One region of the Neorhizobium sp. NPDC001467 genome, then DNA from elsewhere that is predicted to be linked to it. Evidence: riboswitches for the same ligand, from Rfam matches in the RefSeq annotation. Region 1 holds a riboswitch; each other region holds the start of a gene.
What was found. Region 1 has a riboswitch for cobalamin ahead of ACQKKX_RS14855 (acyl-CoA thioesterase). Riboswitches for the same ligand answer to the same signal wherever they lie in the genome.
Positions count from the first base shown of each region.

Region 2: linked by a shared signal. The riboswitch ahead of ACQKKX_RS10605 (DUF1636 family protein) and the one ahead of ACQKKX_RS14855 (acyl-CoA thioesterase) in region 1 are both predicted to bind cobalamin.
Region 3: linked by a shared signal. The riboswitch ahead of ACQKKX_RS06590 (ABC transporter substrate-binding protein) and the one ahead of ACQKKX_RS14855 (acyl-CoA thioesterase) in region 1 are both predicted to bind cobalamin.

Region 1 covers NZ_JBNNPS010000007.1:24,379-28,600, reverse strand. Annotated here, with positions in the region: gene ACQKKX_RS14865 (methionine synthase) at 1-989, opposite strand, end outside; gene ACQKKX_RS14860 (DUF1852 domain-containing protein) at 1,017-2,000, opposite strand; cobalamin riboswitch at 2,317-2,529, shown strand; gene ACQKKX_RS14855 (acyl-CoA thioesterase) at 2,593-3,465, shown strand; gene ACQKKX_RS14850 (LysR family transcriptional regulator) at 3,468-4,222, shown strand, end outside.
Region 2 covers NZ_JBNNPS010000004.1:50,472-54,693, forward strand. Annotated here, with positions in the region: gene cobN (cobaltochelatase subunit CobN) at 1-385, opposite strand, end outside; gene cobW (cobalamin biosynthesis protein CobW) at 385-1,422, opposite strand; gene ACQKKX_RS10605 (DUF1636 family protein) at 1,445-1,804, opposite strand; cobalamin riboswitch at 1,961-2,169, opposite strand; gene cobO (cob(I)yrinic acid a,c-diamide adenosyltransferase) at 2,282-2,896, shown strand; gene ACQKKX_RS10615 (cobyric acid synthase) at 2,905-4,222, shown strand, end outside.
Region 3 covers NZ_JBNNPS010000002.1:389,151-393,372, forward strand. Annotated here, with positions in the region: gene ACQKKX_RS06580 (mannitol dehydrogenase family protein) at 1-504, opposite strand, end outside; gene ACQKKX_RS06585 (FCD domain-containing protein) at 728-1,618, shown strand; cobalamin riboswitch at 1,696-1,925, shown strand; gene ACQKKX_RS06590 (ABC transporter substrate-binding protein) at 2,090-3,124, shown strand; gene ACQKKX_RS06595 (FecCD family ABC transporter permease) at 3,135-4,178, shown strand; gene ACQKKX_RS06600 (ABC transporter ATP-binding protein) at 4,175-4,222, shown strand, end outside.

The DNA.
Region 1 (4,222 bases):
CTCAACGCGTTCAGCTTGCCCCTCGCCACCCGACGGGACAGAGGCGCCATGCCGCAATTGGTGCAGGGGCAAAGTTTGTCGGCATCGACAAATTGCAGTGCCTTGCGCAGCGTGGCAGCGACTTCCTCCGGCGTTTCGATCCTGTCGCTTGCCACGTCGATGGCTCCGACCATGACTTTTTTACCCCGGACAAGCTCCATCAAATCCATTGGAACATGGGAATTGTGGCATTCGAGCGAGATCATGCCGATGCTGGATTTCTGCAGTTGCGGAAAATTTTTCTCATATTGCCGCCATTCGGAGCCGAGTGTCTTTTTCCAGTCCGTATTGGCCTTGATGCCGTAACCGTAGCAGATATGCACGGCGGTCTCGCATTTGAGCCCCTCGATCGCTCTTTCCAGGGTGGCAACACCCCACTCATTCACCTCATCGAAGAAGACGTTGAAGGCGGGCTCATCGAACTGGATGATATCGACCCCGGCGGCTTCCAGTTCCCGCGCTTCCTCATTGAGAATTTTGGCGAACTCCCAAGCAAGCTTCTCCCGGCTCTTGTAGTGGTCGTCAAAGAGCGTATCGATCATGGTCATCGGACCCGGCAAGGCCCATTTGATCGGCTGCTTGGTCTGCTGACGCAGGAACTTGGCGTCGTCGACAAAAACGGGCTTCTGGCGAGATACAGCGCCGACAACTGTCGGGACACTCGCATCATAGCGATCCCGAATTCTGACGGTCTCGCGTTTTTCGAAATCGACCCCGCCGAGATGCTCGATGAATGTCGTGACAAAATGCTGGCGTGTCTGCTCACCATCGCTGACGATGTCGATACCTGCCTGTCGCTGGTCGTCGAGGGACAGACGCAGCGCATCCTGCTTGCCCTCGGCCAATTCCTCATCCTGCAACTTCCATGGCGACCACAGCTTTTCGGGCTGCGCGAGCCACGAGGGTTTGGGCAAGCTGCCGGCGGTTGACGTGGGCAACAGTCTCTTCATGTCAGGCAACCTTATGCTTCTAGTACTTCAATGGGAGTGGCTGGTAGACCATTGCTCAAGAACGGTCTGGTACGGTTTGATGAAGTGCTCCTCAGCGAACCTTCCCTGCTCGACAGCCAGCCGGCTACGCTCTTCGCGATCGTAGACGATACGCGTCAGTGAGTAGTCCTGGTGCTGGAGACTCGGGCGATAACAGGCCGCTGCCGCGGAATTAGCGTTGTAGATTTCGGGCCGGTAAATCTTCTGAAAAGTCTCCATCGTGCTGATGGTGCTGATGAGTTCGAGATTGGTGTAATCGTCGAGCAGATCGCCGAGGAAATAGAACGCAAAAGGCGCAACGCTGTTGGGCGGCATGAAAAAGCGAACCTGCAGACCCATTTTCTGAAAGTAGAGATCTGTCGCCGACAGCTCGTCCTGGTGATATTCGACGCCCAATACCGGGTGCTGATTTCCAGTCCGACGATATGTTTTGCTGCTTGAGGCACTCAGGCAGATGACCGGAGGTTTATGAAAATGTTCCCTGTAAGACTGCGAGTTCACGAAACATTTGAACAGGTTTCCATGGAGCACACCAAAATTGTCGGGCGCGCCGAATGCGGGGCGTCCTTTGTTGTATTCGGGCAGCACCACGCTGAAGTCGTAATCCCGGACGTAGGACGAGAAGTTGTTGCCAACGATGCCTTCGATACGCTCGTTTGTCTGGCGATCAATAATGCTCGTTTTCAATATCTCGATCAGAGGAAAGACATCGTTGATGCCGTTATCGCCAAGGCTCATCTCAACCGAAATGATTTCGAGTTCTACAGAGTATCGATCGCCTTTCGGGTTGTCCCAATGCGCAAGGGCGTTGAAGCGGTTGTCGATCATCTTCAGCGCATTTCGGAGATTTTCCCGGCGGTTCTCCCCGCGGGCCAGGTTGGCAAAATTGGTTGTAGCACGGGTATTGACCGAGGGATGGTAATCCTCGTCAAAACGAATGCTCTTGATGGAAAATCTGAAATCGTCGTTCATCGCGGTCCGTCTTTCTTCATTCCCGGCGCAGAACAGTTCCTGTCTTTCCGGTACCGGGACATGTCGCCGTATGATTTTTTCAGCCAGCCTTCTTCGGGTTGGCTATTATCAAAAGCGCTGAATGCTTTATGCCCGAGCGATGCAACGAGAAATAATGGTTTTATCTCATTGAAGCATGAGCCGCGTTCATGATTTACGGCAGTTCGAAAGCCGTTCTCCTTGCTTTGAAAGCTTTGCGAAATGCGCGCGGGTCAGAAAGCATGCGGATGCCGACAAGATCGACGATCCATGCCTTGACCGTTTCGGCGGCATCCGACATTGGTGTGTCATCGTGGTTCTGCGGTGCGCGAATGCATCGGAGCTAAGAGGGAATTCGGTGAAGGCTTCGATCGGAGCCTGAAGCCGAAGCTGCCCCCGCAACTGTAAGCGGTGAGCGAAAGTCCAAACCTGTCACTGAGGCCTGCCTCGGGAAGACGGACCGGAGCGAAGACCCGTAAGCCAGGAGACCTGCCGCGATAGATAACGTCCACGGGCGGGGTGTCCCGGTGTGCCGCTTTTGCGAACGGCATTTCTGGACCGTCGCCTCTGCGTCATGTCATTTCCCTGCCGCAACCTGATGGCAGTACCGATGACAGAAAACGCGACGATAGGAAAGCTTGCTCAGCACGGCTCGATAACCCGCCTCATCGATATCGTCTTTCCCGGAGACACCAACCACCACGGCATCCTCTTCGGGGGAACCGGGCTTGCGCTTATGGATCGCGTTGCCTTCATCGCAGCAACGCGGTTCGGACGGGCGCCATTCGTGACCGCCTCCTGTGAGCGCATCGATTTCAAGCAACCGGCCCGCATAGGGCATATCATCGAGTTCGCGGCGCGACCGGTGAAGGCAGGCCGTCGGTCCCTGACAGTCGAGGTCGAAATGGCGGCCGAGACTATCGTCGGCCGTCAGCGGCACAGCTGTACGCGCGGCATGTTCCATATGGTTGCTATACCGGAGGGCGAGGATGCCGCAGGTTATGTCTTGCCCGAACTCCTTTCTGAAGAGAGATCGGATGCGAGCGACGTTGTTGCGATGGTCGAGATCATCTTTCCGGATCAGGCAAACAGCGTCGGCCGGATGTTCGGAGGTGAAGCCATCGCCTATATGACCAAAGCCGCTTTCGTCGCAGCGTCCCGCTACTGCGGCAAGCTGGTGGTGCTGGCCTCATCCGAACGTATCGATTTCGCAAGAGCTATCGCGATTGGTGAGATCGTTGAGGCGGAGGCACGCGTCGAGCATGTGGGCCGCAGTTCCATGTCGATCGAAACGAAACTCTGGTCCGAGAACCTTCTGACGGGCGAAAGAAACATCACAGCGACCGGACATTTCACCATGGTTGCTGTGGACAAAGACCACCGTCCGATTCCGGTGCGCGACAGCGTCACCGAAGAAGCAATTCCTTTTGAGAACGGGCGGGCATAACCATGTTGGACAGGCAGCATCTGTCGATCCTGCGTGAAGTCGACCGCCTGGGCAGCCTGACGGCTGCGGCGGAGCGGCTGAACGTCTCCCAGTCCGCTCTCAGCCACACGATCCGCAAGATGGAAGAACGCTATGGCGTGGCGATGTGGGAAAAGGACGGCCGCAACCTTCGTCTCACCGAAGCCGGCCGCTACATCGTGAGGTTGGCGCAGCGCGTTCTGCCACAGATCGAACGGGCCGAAGATGTCCTGTCGGATTACCGCCACGGCCAGCGGGGTTCGCTCAAGATCGGCATGGAGTGCCATCCCTGCCATCAATGGCTGATGGGTGTCACGAAGCCATATCTCACGGAATGGCCGGACGTGGACCTCGAATTGACGACATCATTTGCCTTCGGCGGTGTCGCGGCGCTGACGGGTTACGAAATCGATATCCTGATCACACCGGATCCGATCGAGACACCCGGCATTCATTATCTCCCTGTGTTCGATTACGAGCTGGTGCTTGCCGTGCCAGCAGATCATCCGCTGGCACTCAAGCGCCATGCGGAACCGGCAGACCTGCTCGATGAGACGCTCTTCACCTATCCTGTTGCGCCAGAACGGCTGGATGTGTTCACGCAATTTTTGGTGCCCGCAAATTGCCGCCCGCGCCACCACCGCAATGTCGAGACCACGGAAATGATGCTTCAACTGGTGGCAGCTGGCCGCGGGGTCAGCGCTATTCCGAACTGGCTAGTGCGCCGGGAGGCCGCAAC
Region 2 (4,222 bases), on a different contig from region 1:
AGCCCTCCGCCAGCCGGTCATCCCGCTCGCTGCATTCGCCGGGCAGCATGACGAGCGTCTGCCCCTGCGCGCGGGCCACGCGAGCCAATTCCTGTGCGCCATAGGGCCAGCGATCGTGACCGCCAAGAATGCGCACCAGAATGAGTTTTGCATGCCGCGCCACCTTGTCGATCCACAGATCGACCGACATCGGATGCCGCAGTTCGGACAGGTTGGCGAGCCTCAGCGACGGCATCTCGTCGCCGCCCTTTGCCCAGGCCGACGCAATACCGTTCAGATCGCTGTCAGTAAAGGACAGCACCACCACGTCGCCCGGCGTCTGGTCGAGATCGACCGGTTCGATCAGGTCGTCAAGCGACGAGGACGTGGTGGCGAGGATATGCATCAGGCCGCCAGAATCTTTTCGATCTTGGTCGCGTCGATGCCCTTTTCGCCGATAATGACGAGGCGCGAGCGACGCTCCTCGCTTGGGCCCCAGGGGCGGTCGAAATAGTGGTTCACACGCGGACCAACGGCCTGCACCAGAAGCCGCATCGGCTTGCCCGAAACTTCCACATAGCCCTTGATGCGCAGAACCTTTTCGGCCGCCGTGACGTCGGCAATGCGCTGGGTCAGCTCGGCCGGATCGGCAATCGCCGGCACGTCGAGGACAAAGCTGTCGAAATCGTCGTGTTCGTGGTCGAGTTCGTCGTCGTGATGGGTCTTGCGGTTTTCAATATCGTCCTCGACCGCAAGGTCGAGGCCGATGAATACGGCCGGATCGATGATGCCGTTAGCGGCCGGTACGATGCGCACGGCGCGCGGCAGGTGTTCGCTCACATGCGCATTGGCGATCTCCAAGCCCTTTTCGTCGAGAAGGTCGGCCTTGGTAAGGATCACGAGGTCGGCGCAGGCGATCTGGTCTTCAAACACTTCCTCGACCGGATCGTCATGGTCCAGGCTGTCGTCCTGAGCACGCTGGGCAGCCAGTGCTTCCATGTCATCGGCCACCCGGCCCGCGGCCAGTGCGAGGCCATCGACCACGGCAACCACACCATCCACCGTCACGCGGCTTTTCACGCTCGGCCACTGAAAGGCCTGGATCAGCGGCTTTGGCAGGGCGAGACCGGAGGTCTCGATCAGGATGTGGTCGACCTTCGGCTCGAGAGCAAGGATCTTGTCGATCGCCGGTACGAAGTCGTCAGCAACGGTGCAGCAGATGCAGCCGTTTGCGAGCTCGACGATATTGTCGTCCGGGCAGTTTTCGATGCCGCAGCTTTTCAGAATTTCGCCGTCGATGCCGACATCGCCGAACTCGTTGACGATGACGGCAAGGCGCTTGCCTTCAAGGGTCTGCAGCGTGTGGCGCAGTAGCGTGGTTTTGCCGGCGCCGAGAAAGCCGGTGACGACGGTGCAGGGAATGCGGGCGAGATTGGCGGTCATCTGTCTTTTCCTTAAACGTCGTCTATGCGTTGAAATCGAAGGGCGGAATACGGGCGATCATGTTGCGTTTCAGACAGTCGGGCCGTCCTTTCCAGGGCATCAATCCGTCCGCCGAGGTGGCGATCAGTTCGGCACCGGTGAGGAGGTCGGCGGCGTTTTCGAGGTCGAGGTGACCAAAAACATAGGTCCAGCCGTCCTGCCGTGCGATCGCGGCGCTCGGGCCGCGTTTGCAGTTGGAAAGACAGTTGACGCTCTTGATGGTGACGCTTGGCGCCTGCCCCGCGGCGGCTTCCACCGTCGCATTGAGTAGGTGCGTGCCCTGACGCGGTTCTTCGATGGACCCTTCGCTGGCGCGGCAACTGACGCAAACAAAGATCGTCACCGCCGGCCTGTCCGCCGCGGTCTCGTTTTCCTGGCTACTGTTGGGCTGAATGAAATCCAAGCATCTACCCCGTGGTTTAGCATGCGGGGTGCGGGCGCGATAACCGGATGGTTGTCGTCCCTTGAAAATATCCTTGCCGGAGCACCCCGCCCGGCCGGATTTTTGTCTGTGACGGCAGGTCTCCTGGCTTGCGGATCGTCGCCCTATCGCCGCCTTCCCGAAATCGCTTTCAGTGGCGTGGTGCGGGGCTAACCGCCTACAGTTGCGGGGGCAGCCGTGGTCTGGAGCCCAGAAATCCGGGCGGCACCACGTTCCCTCTTAGCTTTTCCCGTTGCCGGGAAAAGACCGTCATCCTTTCCCTAGGCGTCGGTGCGTGCACTGTCAATGCGCGAAGCCCGATGGAACAGGCCGCATTGCCGTGTGCAACGAATCCCCTATAGTCCGCGCGCAAATGAGCCGCTGCCCAAGGAGCCGACCATGAAGGACATCGACCAGCAGGAAGCCGAGCGACATCAGCGCAAGATGGCCAATCGCAAGGCGGTCCAGGATGCCGAAGTGGCGGAAAAGACCATCGAAAAAGGCCTTCTCATCGTCAATACCGGCCCCGGAAAAGGCAAGTCGACCGCCGCGTTCGGTCTGGCCCTGCGCATGCTTGGCAACGGGCGTCGAGTCGGTGTCGTGCAGTTCATCAAGGGCGCCTGGGAAACGGGCGAGCGGCCGGCGCTGGAACTGTTTGGCGATCGCGTCGAATGGCATACGATGGGCGAGGGCTTTACCTGGGAAACGCAGGATCTGAAGCGCGATATCGACGCTGCCGAACGGGCCTGGGCGAAGGCTGAGGAACTGATGGCCGACCCGACCATCGGCCTGCTTGTGCTCGATGAACTCAACATCGCGCTGCGCTACGACTATCTCGATCTCGAAGCCGTCATCGCGTCCCTCAAGGCCCGGCGCGAAAATCTTCACGTCGTCGTCACCGGCCGCAATGCCAAGCCGGCGCTGATCGAGGCCGCCGATACGGTCACTGAAATGACGCTGGTCAAACACCATTTCAAGGCGGGCGTGAAAGCCCAGTCCGGTATCGAGTTCTGAGAACACCCATGACTGCACGCGCGCTGATGTTTCAAGGGACCGGCTCGGATGTCGGCAAGTCGCTGCTTGTTGCCGGTCTTGCGCGTGCGCTCACCAATCGCGGCATGAAAGTGCAGCCCTTCAAGCCGCAAAACATGTCGAACAATGCTGCCGTCACATCGGATGGCGGTGAGATCGGTAGGGCGCAGGCACTGCAGGCGCGGGCGGCAAGGGTGCCGCTGTCGGTGCATATGAACCCGGTCCTGCTGAAGCCGCAAAGCGAGGTCGGCGCGCAGGTCGTGGTGCAGGGGCGCGTGCAGGGCAATGCAAAAGCATCACAATATCAGGGCATGAAGGCATCGTTGATGCCGCGCGTCACGGAAAGTTTCGAACTTTTGAAAAGCCAGGCCGATATCGTGCTGGTCGAAGGCGCCGGGAGTGCTTCTGAAGTGAACCTGCGCCGCAACGATATCGCCAATATGGGTTTTGCCCGCGCGGCAGACGTGCCGGTCATCCTGATCGGCGATATCGATCGCGGCGGCGTCATCGCCAGCATCGCCGGCACCAAGCTGGTGCTAGAGCCTGAGGATGCGGCCATGATCCGCGGTTTTATCGTCAACCGGTTTCGCGGTGATCCCGCCCTGTTTGCCGATGGCATGGCGATGATCGGAGCGCATACCGGCTGGCAGCCAATCGGCCTCCTGCCGTTCTTTGCCGAAGCCCGCCGCCTGCCCGCCGAAGATGCGCTGGCGCTCGATGCGGCTGCTATCGACAAGAGCGGTGCCAAGATCCGCATCGCCGTGCCGGTCCTGCCGCATATTTCCAATTTCGACGATCTCGATCCCCTGGATGCGGAGCCGGATGTCGAAGTGATCCGTATTCGTCCCGGAAAGCCGCTGCCCGGCGATGCCGATCTCGTGCTTCTGCCGGGATCCAAGGCGACGATCGCAGATCTGGCGGCGTTCAAGGCTGCCGGTTTCGATATCGATCTTGCCGCCCATGTGCGTCGCGGCGGCCATGTTCTGGGTCTGTGTGGAGGCTACCAGATGCTGGGGCGCTCGGTGCATGATCCTGATGGCATGGAAGGCGAGCCCTCGGTGGTTGAAGGTCTTGGCCTGCTTGATGTGGACACCACGCTTTCCAACGATAAGCGGCTGGAAGCCGTGACCGGCGTCAGTGCCGATGGTATTTCCTTTGTCGGTTACGAAATGCATATCGGAAAGACGGTGGGCGGCGATTGCCGACGTCCCTTCGCGCAGATTGCCGGAGTGCCGGATGGTGCAATTGCGCGAAACGGCCGCGTCTTCGGCACCTATGTGCACGGCCTGTTTGCCGATGATCGCCAGC
Region 3 (4,222 bases), on a different contig from region 1:
CAGCACCGGGCCGTTGCCGTTGATGAGTTCGCAAGGGAGAATCGTGATCGGCTTGGCCGTTCTCTCAAACCGTGCCTTCAGAAGCTGGGCAAGCTTGCCGGGGAAGGACGGCCGCGGCGACAGGACCTCGAGATCCGTCCCTGCTGTTTCCGCCGCAATGTCGTAGCCGGAATCGCCGGTATTGGAGAGCACGTATTCGGCCTGCTCGCAGAACAGGTCGACGACCTCAGCCCAGTTTCCTGCCGTAGACAGGCCACGCTCGACGCTTTTCACCGACACGGTACGCTCGATGGGGGCTCCGTCTTCCAGCCCGCGGATAACGACAGGAAAACCTGCCGGATCGGCAAAGGCTGCCAGCCGTCCGGCGCGTTCGGCCGCGCCCGAAGTCTGCACAATGATGACAGGCAGAACAGTCTGGCCCGCCTGTCTGGCCTCATGCAGGAAGAAATCCGCGTGCGCCTGAAGGAAACGGCTGGTGCCGAATTGCAGGATGATGCCGGTCATTGCCCCTTTTCTCCGCTCCATCTGACGAAAGAAGCGATCCGGCAGCAGGTTCGGCATGTCCCGCGGCACCGTAATGCAAATGGCATGTTCCCTCTCCCGTGACATGCGATGAACTGTTCTTTTGGGATAAAAGACAACCGGCTTGCAAGCAATCTGTTTTTTATATAAAAAAATCACGCATAAAAAACAGTAGCGATACTGTCCATCCAAAGCGCGCGTGTCCATGAAAACCAACGCTCTTTTCAAGCGCAGTTACAACCATCTGCTCGACATGCTCTCGGATCGAGAGCCGGGCTCCTGCCTGCCCTCGGAGCCGGCCCTGGCCGCCTGTCTGGGCGTCAGCCGAACCACGGTGCGTGGCGTTCTCGCGGCCGTGGCCGCGCGCGGCATTGTCGCCATAGACGGTCGGACAAAAAGGCAATTGCGGTTGCCAAGCGACGCCGATTATCTTGCCGATGCCGATCTCGAGCCGCTCGCCGATATGGTCGAGCGCAAGTTCATGGCATGGCTGGTTGGGCCCGATTGTAGTCCTGGCCAAGTTATCAACGGGCTGGATCTCGCTCGGCAATTCGCGGTCTCGACCTCGGCCATCCGCGATTGCCTCAACACATTCAGCCATTTCGGCCTCCTGGAGCGCCAGAGCAACGGCCGCTGGCGCACGCTGGGACTGACCGTCGATTTCGTGGCCGAGCTGTTCGACATGCGTGAACTGATCGAGTTCCGTGCCGTCGACCGGTTCGTCGCGCTGGATAAGGATGATCCGCTGTGGAGCCAGTTGTCGCTGATCGAAGCGGAACACCATGCCCTTCTCTCCGATTTTGATCGCAGCCACCGCGCGTTTTCTCATCTCGACCATCGTTTCCACAAGCTGGTCGACAGCGCCGTCCCCAACCGGTTCCTCGGCAATATCCAGGGCGTCATGTCGGTGATTTTCCATTATCACTACCAGTGGAACAAGAAAGACGAGGCAGATCGCAATCGCCGCGCCTTAACCGAGCACCTCGCTTATATCGAAGGTTTGAGAAGCGGCGATCCTGTACAGGCGCGCGAAGCGTGCCGTCAGCATTTGCACACGGCGCGTTCGACCATGCTGGCGTCCATTCACGTCGACTGAAGAAAGAACCTGTGCAGTCTTGACGTAATGATATTACATAACGTAGACGATTTGCATTGACGGCAGGCCTATCTGCCCGCTAAATCAGTCTCGACGGTTTCCGGCGCCAAAAGCAATGGAATTAATAGGGAACACGGTGCGACCCCGAGAGGGATCAATGCCGTGGCTGCCCCCGCAACTGTAAGCGGATTACCGTCCATCCTCGCGATGCCTCAACGGTATCGGCCACTGTGTCGTGATCGGCATGGGAAGGCAGATGGACGACATGTTCGTGAGCCAGGAGACCTGCCGTCAGGACAGAGCTATCGTTACGGGCGGGGATGCCCGGAAGAGGATCACGTTATGACGCTTCCACGCGCGTTCGCGCACTCCATGGTCTTAATCCCTTGCTCGTCGATGTCGGCTGTCGTGGGTCGGGCGTACTGATACGCCTTTTCGCCCGTCATCGATCACACCCCTCAAGGAGAGACCATGTTTCATTTCGCACGACCGGTGCTCATCGCCGGCCTGTTTGCTTCGGCGCTTGCTGTTCTGCCGCTCGGGACGGCGGCTTCGGCTGCCGAAACCCGATATCCGCTGATGATCAAGAATTGCGGCCTTGATCTGACCTTCAAGCAGGCGCCGTCGCGCACGGTTTCTGTCGGCCAGAGCGTCACCGAAGTGCTCTATTTGCTTGGTCTGTCGGACAAGGTGGTTGGCACCGCACTCTGGGTCAGCCCGGTGCTGGAAGGTTTCGAGGATACCAATGCCAAGATCGAGCGTCTGGCCGACAATGATCCGAGTTTCGAGGCGGTGATAGGCCGCAAGCCGGACCTGGTGACGACGCAGTTCCAGTGGCAGATCGGTCCACAAGGCGTGGTCGGAACGCCCGCCCAGTTCGCCGAACTGGGCGTGCCGGTCTATACGTCGCCCGCCGATTGCGTCGGGAAGGATAATTCCGGCGGCGGCGATGGCGTGCGCACCGGCGTCTTTTCGATGGAGCTGATCTATCAGGAAATCCGCGATCTGGCAGCGATCTACAACGTCCAGGATCGCGGTGAAGAGCTCGTCGTCGACCTTAAGAAGCGCGAGGACGCAGCGCGCAAGAAGATTGCGTCTGCCAATGGCAAGCTTTCGGCGGTTTTCTGGTTCTCGAGCGCCGAACTCGATATCGACCCCTATGTGGCCGGCCGTCATGGCGCCCCGGGTTACATCATGTCGGCGCTTGGCATTAAGAACGTGATCGAAAGCGATGAGGAATGGCCGACGGTTGGTTGGGAAACGATCGCCAAGGCCAATCCGACGATCATCGTTGCCGGCAAAATGGATCGCCGCCGGTTCCCTGCCGACGACGTCGCTGTCAAGCGGGTCTTCCTGAAGGACGATCCGGTCGCCAGCCTGATGCCGGCCGTCCAGCAAAACCATGTCTTTGAAATGGATGCCCAGGCGATGAACCCGACCATCCGCACGATCGAGGGGCTGGAAAAGCTGGCCGACGCGATTGCCGCGGCCGGCCTTGCCAGATAAGTCGCCTGCGGTGAAACGGATCGCAACACAGTTTGGGGGAAGGGGCGCCGCGCTGGCGGCGCTTCTTCTCCTCGCCGGCGCATTGATTGTCGGCGCGCTGATCGCCGGAGCAGCGATCGGCGAAACCTCCATTCCCTTCGACGTGGTGGTAAAGACAGTCGCCAACCGCATGTTCGGTGCCGGTTATCCGCTCGAACCGCTCGATGAGGGCATCGTGTGGAGCTATCGTCTTGCGAGAGCCGTCGTAGCGGCCTGTTGCGGCGCTTCGCTGGCGCTTGCGGGCGCCGTGCTGCAATCGCTGCTGCGCAATCCGCTCGCCGATCCCTATATTCTCGGCATCTCTGCAGGCGCATCGACCGGAGCGGTGGCAGTTGCCCTTCTTGGCTTCGGGGCGGGCATGCTGACCATGCCCATGGGAGCGCTCGCCGGTGCGCTTGCCGCCTTCGTTCTGGTCAGCCTTCTGGCGGTGCGCGCCGGCAGCGGCAGCAGTGCCATCATTCTTGCCGGTGTCGCAGGGTCGCAGATGTTCAACGCGCTCACCTCTTTCATGGTAACCAAGTCCGCTACCGCCGAACAGGCGCGCGGCATCATGTTCTGGTTGCTCGGAAACCTGTCCGGCGTTCGCTGGCCCGATGTCGGCCTGGCGCTGCCGGTGACGATCGCCGGCCTTCTCATATGTCTCTGGCACTGCCGCGCGCTCGATGCCTTCGCCTTCGGAAACCATGCGGCCGCGTCGCTCGGCATTCACGTGCGGCGGGTGCAGGTCGTGCTCATATGCACAGCCGCCGCCATGACCGCGACCATGGTGTCCTTGGTCGGCTCCATCGGCTTCATCGGCCTGGTCATTCCGCATGCCGCACGTCTTATCGTCGGCGTCCGGCATGGGAGGCTGCTGCCGGTGACGGCGCTGGTGGGCGCGGTGTTCATGATCGTCGCCGACATCCTGTCGCGGACCATCATCGCCGGCCAGGTCCTGCCGATTGGGGTTATCACCGCTTTGTTCGGCGCGCCGGCCTTTGCCTTCATCCTCGGTCAGAAAGGGGCGCGGCCATGAAACTGTCGGCGCATAATCTCTGCTGGTCAGCGGCAGATCTGGCC